DNA from 3 places in the Ornithinibacillus bavariensis genome. Region 3 is predicted to be linked to each of the others. Evidence: riboswitches for the same ligand, from Rfam matches in the RefSeq annotation. Region 3 holds a riboswitch; each other region holds the start of a gene.
What was found. Region 3 has a riboswitch for cobalamin ahead of HNR27_RS13040 (acyl-CoA thioesterase). Riboswitches for the same ligand answer to the same signal wherever they lie in the genome.
Positions count from the first base shown of each region.

Region 1: another riboswitch for cobalamin. It lies ahead of HNR27_RS00200 (ribonucleoside-diphosphate reductase subunit alpha); the one in region 3 lies ahead of HNR27_RS13040 (acyl-CoA thioesterase).
Region 2: another riboswitch for cobalamin. It lies ahead of HNR27_RS10785 (DUF4430 domain-containing protein); the one in region 3 lies ahead of HNR27_RS13040 (acyl-CoA thioesterase).

Region 1 covers NZ_JBNPWZ010000001.1:36,714-41,225, reverse strand. Annotated here, with positions in the region: gene HNR27_RS00200 (ribonucleoside-diphosphate reductase subunit alpha) at 1-1,990, opposite strand, end outside; cobalamin riboswitch at 2,175-2,361, opposite strand; gene HNR27_RS00195 (NAD-dependent deacylase) at 2,508-3,230, shown strand; gene HNR27_RS00190 (ABC transporter ATP-binding protein) at 3,792-4,512, opposite strand, start outside.
Region 2 covers NZ_JBNPWZ010000005.1:126,988-131,499, reverse strand. Annotated here, with positions in the region: gene HNR27_RS10800 (YpbB family protein) at 1-675, opposite strand, end outside; gene HNR27_RS10795 (ferredoxin) at 807-1,055, shown strand; gene HNR27_RS10790 (ECF transporter S component) at 1,107-1,619, opposite strand; gene HNR27_RS10785 (DUF4430 domain-containing protein) at 1,625-2,077, opposite strand; cobalamin riboswitch at 2,236-2,417, opposite strand; gene HNR27_RS10780 (ATP-binding protein) at 2,463-4,232, opposite strand; gene HNR27_RS10775 (response regulator transcription factor) at 4,232-4,512, opposite strand, start outside.
Region 3 covers NZ_JBNPWZ010000007.1:93,591-98,102, reverse strand. Annotated here, with positions in the region: gene HNR27_RS13050 (uracil-DNA glycosylase) at 1-573, shown strand, start outside; gene HNR27_RS13045 (HD domain-containing protein) at 684-1,214, shown strand; gene HNR27_RS13040 (acyl-CoA thioesterase) at 1,395-1,874, opposite strand; cobalamin riboswitch at 2,070-2,247, opposite strand; gene HNR27_RS13035 (NADPH-dependent FMN reductase) at 2,451-3,005, shown strand; gene HNR27_RS13030 (LysM peptidoglycan-binding domain-containing protein) at 3,077-4,078, opposite strand; gene HNR27_RS13025 (tyrosine-protein phosphatase) at 4,299-4,512, shown strand, end outside.

The DNA of each region.
Region 1 (4,512 bases), on a different contig from region 3:
TATCATACGTACGATGGTCTAAGTCTGGAGCTGTATTTGGAATTTTAAAGTCCTTTTTCTCTTCATGGTAGAACGGTTTAAAAACCGGATCAATACTTGCTGTAGATCCCGCAATCATAGCAGTTGTGGAATTTGGCGCAACTGCCATTAAGTAACCATTACGAATCCCTTTTTCCATTACGGCAGCTTTTAGCTCTTGCCATTTTTCACCGACATATCCTTTTTCATCGAAGTATGCTCCAGTACTCCATTTACTTCCTGTGAAGGCTGGATAGCTTCCCTTTTCCACACTTAATTCCATGCTACTCTTAATGGTCAAGAAAGCAATTTTCTCATACAAATCATCTGCGTATTCTACTGCCTCCTCTGTTTCCCAATGGATTTGCTTTTTCGCTAATAAATGATGCCAGCCGAATGTACCAAGTCCAATAGCACGGTACTTTTGGTTTGTAAGCTGTGCTTGAAGGATTGGTAATGTATTGATATCAATGACATTATCGAGCATTCGAACCTGTATTTTAATTAAGCGTTCTAACACATTATCGGGAACAGCCTTTCCTAGATTGATTGAGCTAAGATTACAAACTACATAATCTCCAGGCTTATACGTTTTGGTGATATACCCATTTTCATCTGTAAACTCTTCTAGAAATTCGGTTGGTGATTGATTTTGGGTAATTTCCGTACATAAATTGGAGCAATATATCATACCCAAATGTGCATTACTATTTTGTCTGTTTACCTCATCTCGATAAAACATAAATGGTGTCCCAGACTCAAGCTGAGAAATCATAATCCGCTTCATAATTAAAATAGCAGGCAGCTTCTTCTTCGTTAGTTTTTCACATTGGATACATTCCTCATATTTCTTTCTCCAGGACCCTTCCCCTTTTTCCTCATCATAAAAGTCCTCTAATGAGTATCCCATTACTTCACGAACTTCATGTGGGTCAAATAAATACCAATCTCCACGACTAGCTACCTGTTCCATGAAATAATCTGGAATGGACACACCGGTGAAAATATCATGTGCACGCATCCGGTCATCCCCATTATTTAATTTCAAATCTAAAAAAGCTTCAATATCCATATGCCAAACATCCAAATAAACTGCTATTGCCCCTTTACGCGTACCAAGCTGATCCACGCTTACTGCTGTGTTATTCAGTTGCTTAATCCAAGGAACTACTCCGCTAGACATCCCTTTAAACCCTTTAATCGAGCTACCCCTAGAACGGATTTTCCCCATATAGACACCGATTCCACCGCCATTTTTTGAAAGCTTTGCTATATCGGTATTACTATCATAAATAGACTGTAGGCTATCATCCACTGTATCTATAAAACAGCTAGATAGCTGTCCATGTGTTTTCCCAGCATTAGCTAGTGTTGGTGTGGCAACCGTCATATATAAATTGCTTAACGCCCAATATGCCTCCAGAACTAAATCAAGACGACTTGCTTTATCCTCATCCTTCATAAGATGCATGGCAATAACCATCCATCGCTCCTGAGGAAGTTCATACGTGTTTTTATCATGGTCTGTAGCTAAGTATCGGTTAGCAAGGGTATAGAGACCTAAATATGTGAACTGTAGGTCATGCTCCGGATTTATATGATTAGCTAAAAAATCTATATCTTCTTTTGAATATGTATCAAGTAATTTACTCGTGTATATTCCCTCTTGTGTTAAGTCTTTTAGGAGCTGATAAAAGCTGCCATATTTTAATGCGACATCATAATTCCTATTTTTTGCAGCTTGATGGTAAAGCTTTTGTAAGTATAATCGGCTAGCAACAAAACTCCAATTCGAATTTGCTTCGTCAATAATCTCTAGTGCACGTTTAGTGAGTGTATCAATAGCCTTGTCAAAAGAGGTTTCCCCAGAAACATCCATAGTTAAATCGGCTGGATTCACCGGTAAATTTTCTACAGCAAAACGGATAATTGGATCTAGCTTTTCTTTTAATGTTACTTCTGTTGACAGCATCCTTCATTCCTCCTAATAGTAAAACTAGCAACATGCTAAAATAAGGTAAATATGGCTTGGAAATTAGCTCTTTTCTATAAATAGAAAAGCCGCTCACCCACGGATGAACGGCATACAAAAAACGACAGAAATTATCTAAATATGTATAACTCCATCGCCTCATACTCTTTCAACCCGAAGAAAAATGAAACTATAAGTGATGGCAGGTCTCCTGGCTTGTGCGTCACTCTACTAAAGTCCTTCCCATATCATTATGTTATCGATACAGTGGAATTCTCGTTCGTCAACACTAACAGTTGCGGGGACAGCTCCAGATTTTCACTGGATTCCCTTTTCAGACAATATATGTCACCATTACTTTTAAGTACTATATATAGTATTATATTATTATATTATCACAATATATTGTATTAATAGCCTATCATAGTTTTATAGACTTTGCAAACATATTTTAATTCCATTCGTAAATGGGAGGGATTTTGGGTACAATAGCATTATCAAGTGGAGGTCGATTTATATGAATAAAATTGTAGAATTAATTCGTTCTGCTTCCTATACAATTGTATTTACTGGTGCTGGTATGTCTACTGAAAGCGGCTTACCAGATTTCCGCTCCAAGGATAGAGGACTATGGACTAAATTCAATCCAGATGAACTAGCTAATGTACATGCACTTCAGGATAACTTTGAAGAATTTACGAGCTTTTACCAGTATAGACTCCGAGAGATTGATAAATATCAGCCCCATGAGGGCCACCAAATTCTTGGAAATTGGGAAAAACGTGGGTTAATAAAAGGAATTATCACACAAAATGTGGACGGCTTTCACCATGATGCCGGAAACCAAAATGTAATGGAGCTTCATGGTACATTTCGAAGGTTTTTCTGTAATCAATGTTTGAGAGACCAGGACCGAGAAGAGTACTTGAATGGCAAAAGCCACTGTAAATATTGTGATGGACCTGTAAGACCAGGAATTGTCCTATTTGGAGAGATGCTTCCTGAGGATGTTTTTCTCCAAGCAGAAATTGAAACTTCTAAATCTGATTTATTTATCGTTCTAGGCTCATCATTAACAGTTACTCCCGCCAATATGTTCCCACTAATAGCAACTGAGCGTGGCGCCAAGCTTATTATCGTCAATCGTGAACCAACACCAATGGACATGTACGCCGATTTCATTGTTCGTGATAAAAGTATCAAAGAGTTTTTAATTATGATTGAAAAGGAATTATCATAAAAGCATGTTCGGCAGTATGAACTTTCTGCGATATATTGGCGTTCGATAGTCTATTAGACTCACGCACCTACTTCCAGCTACTTTTTGTCTATTAGAATGCTTCTATTAGACTCAGGCACCTACTTCCAGCTGCTTTCTGTCTATTAGAACGCTTCTATTAGACTCAAGCACCTACTTTCAGCCACTTTCTGTCTATTAGACCGCTTCTATTAGACTCAACCACCTACTTTCAGCTGCTTTCTGTCTATTAGAACGCTTCTATTAGACTCAAGCACCTACTTTCATGCGATTTCTGTCCATTAGAACGCTTCTATTAGACTCAAGCACCTACTTTCAGCCACTTTCTGTCTATTAGACCGCTTCTATTAGACTCACGCACCTACTTTCATGCGATTTCTGTCTATTAGAACGCTTCTATTAGACTCAGGCACCTACTTCCAGCTACTTTTTGTCTATTAGCGCTCCTCAAGCAGACTTTTCTTTTGAATAATTATTTATTCATGCAGTCTACGAATGAGTGATTCTAAATAAAAACAGGAGCGCTCCTCGCTCCTGTTTCGATTATCCCAATACAGCACGGTCACTTTCAAATTGTTCTCCGCGAATACGTTGGAATTCTTTTAATAGATCTTCTATTGTTAAATTCTGTTTCTTTTCACCATGGATATCTAAAATGATTTGCCCTTTATCCATCATAATCAGCCGATTTCCTAAATCAAGTGCTTGCTGCATATTATGGGTAACCATTAAGGTTGTTAAGCCATGCTCTGCAACAACATCCTTCGTTAGTTTCGTGATTAATGCGGCTCGTGATGGATCCAGTGCTGCTGTATGTTCATCAAGAAGTAAAATATTCGGGTTAGTGAAAGTTGCCATCAATAGAGAAAGTGCTTGACGCTCTCCACCAGATAACAATCCCACTTTAGCATTCAGCCTATCCTCAAGACCTAAATTTAACGTTTTTAAATGTTCCTTAAATTCTACTTTCCTCAGTTTTGTAACACCAGGCTTTAAATTCCGCTTTCTGATGCGCGAATAAGCCATCGCTAGGTTTTCCTCAATCGTCATGGATGGAGCTGTGCCTGCCATCGGATCTTGGAATACGCGACCTATGTAGGCAGAGCGTTTAAATTCGGGGAGACTGGTAACATTCTTTTCAGCAATAACGACCTCGCCAACATCTGGTACTAGATTGCCAGAAATAATATTCATGAGCGTAGATTTACCAGCTCCATTACTACCTATAACCGTTACAAAATCGCCTTCTCTTAATTCTAAATTA
Region 2 (4,512 bases), on a different contig from region 3:
ATACATCATCTGATGAATTATTCCTACTGTAAGAAGATTAACATCGTGTATCGATAATTGATAGTTGAGAGCAATTTGATCCATGCTCATCCCGTAGTGATGGTATCCACTTAATCGATTCACCAATACTTCGGCTTCTCTTTCCTCAAGGCCTTTTAATAGTTTATGAAGCTCCTCGTAAAGGATTAAAGATGCAGTCACGCTCCAGTTTTTCTTATAAAAGGCTTTTACCCAACCTGCTACATCTACGTCGTCCACAACAGGAATAAAAGCGGTATTTTTCATTCGTATATTTGAGTATGTCTGGATTAATAAATGTAGTCTTTTAAAAAACAAAACATCTGTACCATTATATAATAAGCCTCTATAATAAGCGTACAATGGGGACTTTTTAAATTTAATTAAATGCCTTCTTCCTTTCTCTGTAATTCGATAATAACCATCCTTAGACCCATTATCCACTAATTTCTTCTGTTGTAAATTTGAAACAATTGCTTGTAAATCTATGCGACGTAATGTTGGATAGATCCCGTAATATTGTTCTAGCTGAAAGAGTCTTGCATCATGGACAGATTGTATCGATTTCTTTCCAACTAATAGGTGAAATATCCCAGAAATGCTTCTATTTTCATTAATTTCAGTTATACAATCTAATATTATCCCTTCGAAATACATTCTAATCTACCTCTTTCTATCCTATCTCTATCATACCATCAGTTGGCAAAGGTTGAATTATAAAATGATAGTTATTAAAATAATAGTGGAGCACCAAAAAAGTACGTAACAAGGGGAAAACAGCTGTGAGAATAAAGTATACAATAGTTGATAAGGAAACATGTATTGCTTGTGGTGCTTGTGGATTAACTTGTCCAGGTATTTTTGATTACGATGATGAAGGGTTAGCTTATGTAACTATCGATCATAATAGTGGAAATAAGGAAGTTCCTGAATCACAAGAGGATGATGTGTTAGATGCTTATGAGGGTTGTCCAAGTAACTCCATCAAGATTTCAGAAGAACCGTTTAATGGTAACCCATTAAAGTTTGGTGAATAGCATAAAAAAAAGGCTGACTTTAACAATTGCAAATATAAAGTCAGCCTTTTTTTAGTTAATCGTATGCAAATGATTGTTAATATATTTTTTAAATACGTAAGCTATTGTTGGATACAGCAATAGCATAAACACTGCATTTCCTATCGCATGATACGTATCAAAGGGCAGTCCAGCTAAATAATATACGATAAAGCCTTGACCAGTTACTTGATAATTAGTTAGCGAAACAATAATCCCGTATAGGTAACCACTGAAAAAACTAAAAATAACAATGACTATGAACGGAATCTTTTTGAACGCCTTTCCCATCAAACCACTCAAGATACCGATAATTCCCCATGCTAGAATTTGCCAAATTGTCCAAATGCCAGTTCCTAGAATCATATTGGATAAAAACGTTACTAAAAACGCTAAAATAAAACCAGCTATCGGTCCTAAAAAAATGCCACTAATAATAATAACTGAAGTTACGGGTTGGACATTTGGTATATAATTAACTGCGATACGTCCAACTACAGCAAGTGTGGCAAGTAATGCTAGTAGAGTAATTTTATAGATATTCAATTAAATCATTCCCAAGATTGGTAATCAAAATTAACCGTATCTCCATCGTTTAGTTTTACATCGCCTGCACCTACCATGGATGGCTCACCATTTACCGAAAACATCCATGACATTTTGTTCGCTTCGTCATACTCTATACCTTCAATCGCTTTTATAAACCCACCTTCTTCAACCATGTCAAAGTTTGCTTTCATAACTGCTAATAAATTATCGCCATCTTTGATAACAACTTCTTTTTCATCAATTACTTCGGCCTCTTTATCCTTTGATAAGATAATGGTAACCTTGGCCTCTTCTTGGTCTTCTTTTGTATTTGCGGAAGTATTAGATTTTTCATTTTGCGTTGCGTTATTTTGCCCGCTATTGTTGTTGCTTTCCGTCTTTTCGTCATTCGTACATCCTGTTAAAACAACTATTACTAGTAGCATTGAGAATAACTTAAATAAAATAGATTTCATGATTTCTCCTCCATTAACTTAATCTGTTGAGAACAGGGTGTATAAAAATAGAGCTAACCCCGTAACAAGGTTAGCTCTTTTGACAGTCTCATAACCATAATAAGTAATCAATACTCTTATGTACTTGATTGTCTCAATTGTCCTATCCTCGGGATCATTGATACAAATGAATACTGGCAGGTCTACTGACTTGTGATTAATAGCCTACTATAAGCCCTTCCCGTATATATTATATACAGTGGTTATGCTTATTTCGTCATCACTTACAGTTGCGAGGACAGTTCTAGATTTTCACTAGATTCCCTTTTAAGTTCACAACACCAATATCATCAATTTTGTATTCAATTCTATTAATTAGGATAACATATCATTCTAAAATTACAAGTTATATTTCATCTGTTTTAGGAAGCTGAAAATTAAATGTCGTACCAACATTGAGTTTACTTTTAACGGTAATTGTTCCCTTATGACTTGTAATAATATTCTTTGCTATCGATAATCCAAGCCCTGTACCTTTCACATGTTTATTTCTCGTTCTTGATTTATCTGCCTTGTAAAAACGTTCAAAAACAAATGGTAAATCCTCTTCCGGTATTCCACTTCCACTATCTTCAACAGATACAGATAACCCATTTTGGTCATTTTCTACCTTTACCTTCACAAACCCACCCTCACTAGTATGTCGGATTGCGTTGTCAATTAGGTTAGTAAATACTTGTTCGATTCGGTCTGGATCAAAAATTGCTTGAGGATCGGCCATATTCTTTGTAAGTACAAGCTCGATATGATGTTCCTCTGCAACCCCTCTAAATTTCCGATAGATTCGATCAACATAAGGCTCTACTTCAACCATTTCGGTTTTTAGCGTCAGATGACCCGCTTCCATACTTGCTAAGTCAAGCAGTTCATTAACAAGGCGACTAAGTCTTAAGGATTCCTCATAAATGATTTGGGCTAATTCATTCTTTTCCTCTTTCGTCTCGGCAATATCATCTACAATAGCTTCACTATAGCCTTGTAACATCGATATTGGCGTTCGAAGCTCATGTGATACATTAGCGATAAAGTCCTTACGAAGTTTATCTAGTCTTCTCTCTTCCGTCATATCACGCATTACTGCAACTGCACCACGGATATATGACTGATCATATAATGGTGTCATAATCATAACCCAGGTTCTACCTTGAATAGTGATTTCTTCGAGAACCTCTTTTTCACCATCAATAACCTCTTGAAATAGTGCAAGTAATTCCTTTGGCAGCTTCCGAACACCATCTGATTTTTCTATATTTTGCTCAAACTCCCATGCTTCCATAAACATTTCAGCAGGGCGATTCGTTGCAATAATTTCACCACTACGACTTAATGTTATCACACCATCTGCCATCGAATTAACAATGCTTGATAGCTGTTCTTTTTCCTGTCTTAAAGCATTAATATGGAATTTCAGCTGTCGTCCCATGTGATTGAATGCCATTGCTAGTTCGCCGATTTCATCATGTGTTAAAATCGGTACTTTGGTGTTAAATTCACCTCTAGTTAAATCAAATGCTGCTTCCCTCATTTTGATTAGTGGTGATGTAATACGCGTCGATAGAAAGAAGGCAAAGATAGTCGTTAGAATGATAGCCACTGCCGCTGCTAAAAGAATAATTTTCGTTGTTTCAGCTTTTGTCTTATCCACTATCGCTAGGGATTGATAGATAAGAACTGCTGCATCTGTATTAGGTACCGCCACTCCAACAAGCATCACACCTAATTCTTGATTAGGAACTTCGATTTGCTTTTTAATCGGATCATGCGAATTTAAAACCTCTTGTATATACATCTCTTTAGTAAACCAGTTATCATTAATAGCAGTAAGATTCGAGTCATTAGTATCAGAAGCCCAAATATCACCATTGGAAAATTCGATAATTACCTTACTAGCTGGATCTTTTACACGCTCAGTCGTTTCATATATTAGTGATCTGTCTTCATGATTCTCTACCATTACGGAAACCTTTGTAGCGGTTTGTAATAAATCCTCTTCTGCCTCTTGAATATGAAAGTTCTCAAAAAACTCAAGTAAAAATATCGTTAATAAAAATAATACAAAACAAACTAGCAATAAAATGGTTACTGCTAGTTTTCCTACTACACTACGCCAAAACATTATTCATCATCTACCTCAAATTTGTATCCTACCCCCCAAACAGTCACAATCATTTTTGCGGCTTCCTTGGAAACGGTATTAAGCTTCTCACGTAATCGTTTAACATGTGTGTCAACTGTTCGTAAGTCGCCGAAAAATTCATATTGCCAAACATCCTTCAATAATTGTTCACGATTGAATACTTTATCTGGTGATTTTGCCAAGTAACATAATAATTCATACTCTTTAGGTGTTAAAGCTACTTCTGTACCATCAGCTGTTACACGATGTGCATCATGAT
Region 3 (4,512 bases):
AGTGAGTTTTGCCCAGAAGTTTGGCCAGAGGACCCTGTCCCGTCATGCCTAACCGAATGCCAAGAATGTGGCTTATATCGACAAGGGTCAAGAATGATTTGGGGTGAAGGCAACCCGAAAGCTCCAATAATGATTATTCTAGACAATCCAGGGGCACGTGAGGATCGAAAGGGTAATCCTATGGTATGTGGTACGCGACAAACCTTACAGCAAGCAACGCATGAAGCAGGATTAACCAAAAAACAACTCTATGTCACCTATATCTTAAAAAGGCAACCAGTTCGAGCCTATGATAAAGAGAAGACACGAGCTATTTGTATGCAGCATTTATTAGAGCAATTAGCTGAGCAAAATCCAAAGCTGATTGTTTGTCTTGGTAATGTTGCGGTTCAGGCCTTTTTCCGCAATTCGGAACTGGATGTAAAAGGTTTGAGAGGTAAGTGGCATCTAGTGGGCGAACACACTGTAACTGCTGCATATCATCCACTTGCCGCTAGACGTCGACCTAATTTATATCCATTACTTCGTGAAGATATGCAGTTTGTGGCAGCACGGATTAGGGAAATAAACTAGTACCGTGAAATTTTTATGATTACCTTTACTTTGGTTGGATTTTTTCAATTGCATTCTATCGCTTCAAATGGTAATATATCGATAATTTTATCAGTCAGGAGGGGACATCTATGAGAACAGTAACCTTAACCAATATTTACCTTCATCCGATAACGCAAAAATATGTAAGACGCTCTGGAATGGCACATGCAATTTCTGTTGCCTACCATGCATATGACTTAGCAATAAAATATGGTGTTAATCCTGATTTAGCAGCAAAGGCAGGTTTTCTACACGATATTGGTCATTATGAATGGTATAGTGAAGGAAAATGGGATTACCGACTTTATCGTGAGTATGATATCCATCCGATAAAAGGAGCGGAACGTGCACATAAGCTACTCGTACGTTTGGGAGAGGATAAGCATGTTGCCAAAGAAATCGCCCATGCTATTCTTTTTCACACGGATTCTGCACTCCCAACAGGAGAATTCCAATTCACCCCTCTTCAAAAAGTTGTACATCTAGCAGATGAATCTGACAAAGAACCTGGAAACAAGCATCATTATCGAAATATGGATAGGGAAAAAGAGCTTTATTTAATTGCAGAGCTAGATAAGAAAATAGACGCCGCTATTTCAAATGATGGAAAAAGTTCTTAAAAGGAGAACGGAAGGAATTTTAATAGAGGATGGGACATAACGAAACAATCATTTCGAAGGGTCGGATCATTTACTGTTTCGTGTAATGTGTTTTCCAAGCGTTTTTCGCACCGATCAAGTAGTGTTGAAGAACACTTGTGTCCCACCTCATAACCATCACTAAAAAATCATGCTGATAAATTATTTCATCTTTTCTGCACTTATTTGTAGACGCCTGTTTCTTCTAGTTGGAGCACTCAAAAATAGTCGCTTTTCCTCCTCGGTTTCCGGTATAACCCCACAGACAGGTGTAGGCTTTCCAGCTTGATCAACAGCGACCATCGTAAGAATTGCTGTTGTTGTAATCGTCTTTTCTCCTGATTGAATGTTTTGGCATTCTACTTTTACGAACACCTCCATGGAGGTTCTCCCCGTCGATATAACAACACCTTCTAGGTGCAGAATATCACCAACCCGAGCAGATGAAAGAAAGTTAACCGTATCAATTGAGGCAGTGACAACAACCTGATTACTATGTTTCATCGCTGTGATAGCAGCAATTTCATCAATATAAGCAAGTACGGTCCCACCGAAAATAGTACCTAAATGATTTGTATCCGGTGGCAGTACCAGCTTTGTTTGATTTGTTCTGGATACATTCGTCGATAACTTTTCTGTCATATTATTTCCTCTTTTCCTGTTTTGTCAATAGGCCTTCTAGTTAGAGGAGAGAGACGTGAAATGTAGATAGTATTCACAATACTAAAAAAACCCATCCGATAAGATGGGTTTACAAACAAGAGCAAAAATAGCAGTGGTTGAACTGCTACCAACATCATTACCCTCGTTATACCTCCCCAACTCCCGAAGAAGATATTACTATATGTACTATTGGCAGGTCTCCTGACTTATGCTATAACCTACTCTAATCCCTTCCCGTTCATAAACAGTGGTTTTGATTATTTCGTCAGCATTTACAGTTGCGGGTACAGTTCTGGTTTTTCACCAGATTCCCTATTAAGTCTATTATGACACCAATCTTACCGGTAAAACTATTTAACTTTTATCGTACATCACAACTATAATCAATACCTGTCATTTTGACAAATATATTAGGGCGTTATGTAACGTGAATACATAAAGCGTATAACGAAAGAGATACTATTAGCGTTAGTAGAGAAACTGATGTTTTGACTTATAATTTTGTTTTTTCTACAATTTAATTTGTATCAGAATACAAGAATAAGGATGATTGAGATGACAAAAGTTGGAGTTCTAGTAGGAAGCCTTCGAAAGGAATCATATTCTAAAAAGCTTGCTAAAAATGTAATGGGCTATTTCCCAGAAGGATTTGAAACAGAGTTAATAGAAATCGGTAATCTACCTTTTTATAATCAGGATTTTGATGATGAGAATAATGCACCAGAAGTGCTACACGAGTTCAGACAAAAAATTGGGGAATGTGATACATTTTTATTTGTAACACCTGAATATAATCGTTCGATTCCAGCTGTGTTAAAAAATGCATTAGATACAGCCTCTCGTCCAAAGACAGATAATAAATGGGGTGGAAAGCCTGCAGCAATCATAAGCCAATCCCCAGGAGGGATCGGTGGATTTGGAGCTAACCATCATTTGCGCCAAATGCTAACTTGTGTGAATGTACCAGTACTTCAGCAACCTGAAGCATATATTGGTAATGTAGCAACACTAATGAATGAGAGTGGAGCAATTACTAATGAAGGCACTGCTGAATTCTTACAAAAGTTTGTAGTGAAATTTGTAGACTTTATCAAGCGATTCGAGGATTAATGAAGAGGAAATGGCCAGTTCCTGTTTAAGGGATCTGGCCATTAATCCATGTAGGGCTGGTACATAAAATTTTATTGATTTCTATGAAATAAATCCCGTAGCTCTTCCATTTTCTTTTCCACTAAAGGATAGAAGTTATTCTTCGCATGAGTTGTTGAATTTCCTCCAAAAAAATTAGTACCAGGACAGGATTTAACCTCATTGTCCTTTGCGTTGTCGAGTACCCTTTCCTTTGTTTTGTAGTGCCACCAATGATGATAGGTGATTGTGTCAATAGATGGTTCTAAGGAAAATTTTAAGCTTAGCAGTGCCGTTACGAATATAATTGTATCTCTTTGTTCCTGTGTCATAACATCATGACCAAGATCAAAGTCTCCGACATGCTCGATAGCAATGCCATTTTCATTAGCCTTTGTCCCAATGGTTCCCTCAGGGGCAATATTAATCGGACGAGAAAGAGCAATTTTTCCGTCGGGGAAGGTAGTGATATTCTGGGCAATATTACTCCAACCCATTGTTTTCATATGATGCTGCTGCATACTGTTTAACATTTGAAAATAATTGTTACCATGAAAATGCTTGTAGGAAGGTCGCCACGTATGATGCTGTTGAATGAGATGGATTTCCCTTGTGAACTTCTGGTTGAGCAGCCAGTCCTGAAATTCCTCTCTAGTCATTACAATATGCTGTCCTTCCATGTTCAATGGCTTTGGCTTAATTGTTAGCATTTGCCCTGGACGTAATTGCTTAGAGGGAAGACGATTCACATGTTGGATGATCTCCTCGGTTGAGTGAAATTCTTTAGCTATTTGTTGTAAGGTTTCCCCAGGAGCAACTTCATGGATCACTGGTACGATTAGCTTCTGCCCCTCTAGTAGGGTGTTAGACTGGAGACCATTTGTGATTTTAAGTTCGTATGTGGAGGTACTAAATTGTTTAGCAATTTTAGGCAATGTATCACCACCCTTTACTTCATATAGGTTTGAGGTTGAACTAGCGTGAGAAGTGGATGGTAAATGTAAGAATAATACAATAAATAGAACTAAAAGTGAAACAATCAAATGTTTCTTCATACGTAATCTCCTTCTCCTTGAATTAGGCATTTATTTTAAATGAGCTTTTATTATAGTCTCGTTTGGATTTTGATTTTTATTCTTAGGAAGGATTCCAAGGGGAATAGCCAAACTCTCCTCACTATGATATGTTTGGAACATACGCTTCTAATGGGATTAAGATATAATTTTTATAATAGGAAGCAGTGAAGACTACAGAGATAAAATGGGGGAGAGGAAATTGGAACAGGCAATAAAGGATATTTTGCTGGAAGGTAGTTTTAATTTTCGAGATGTAGGTGGAATGATAACCGAGGATGGCCGTCATGTTAGAAAAGGTAAGCTTTTTCGTTCAGGAAATTTGAGCCTATTGACAGCAGCAGGCATCGAAGTCTTGCAGGGGTTGGAAATTAAACATATCTGTGACCTGCGTGATCAGGATGAAATAACGAACC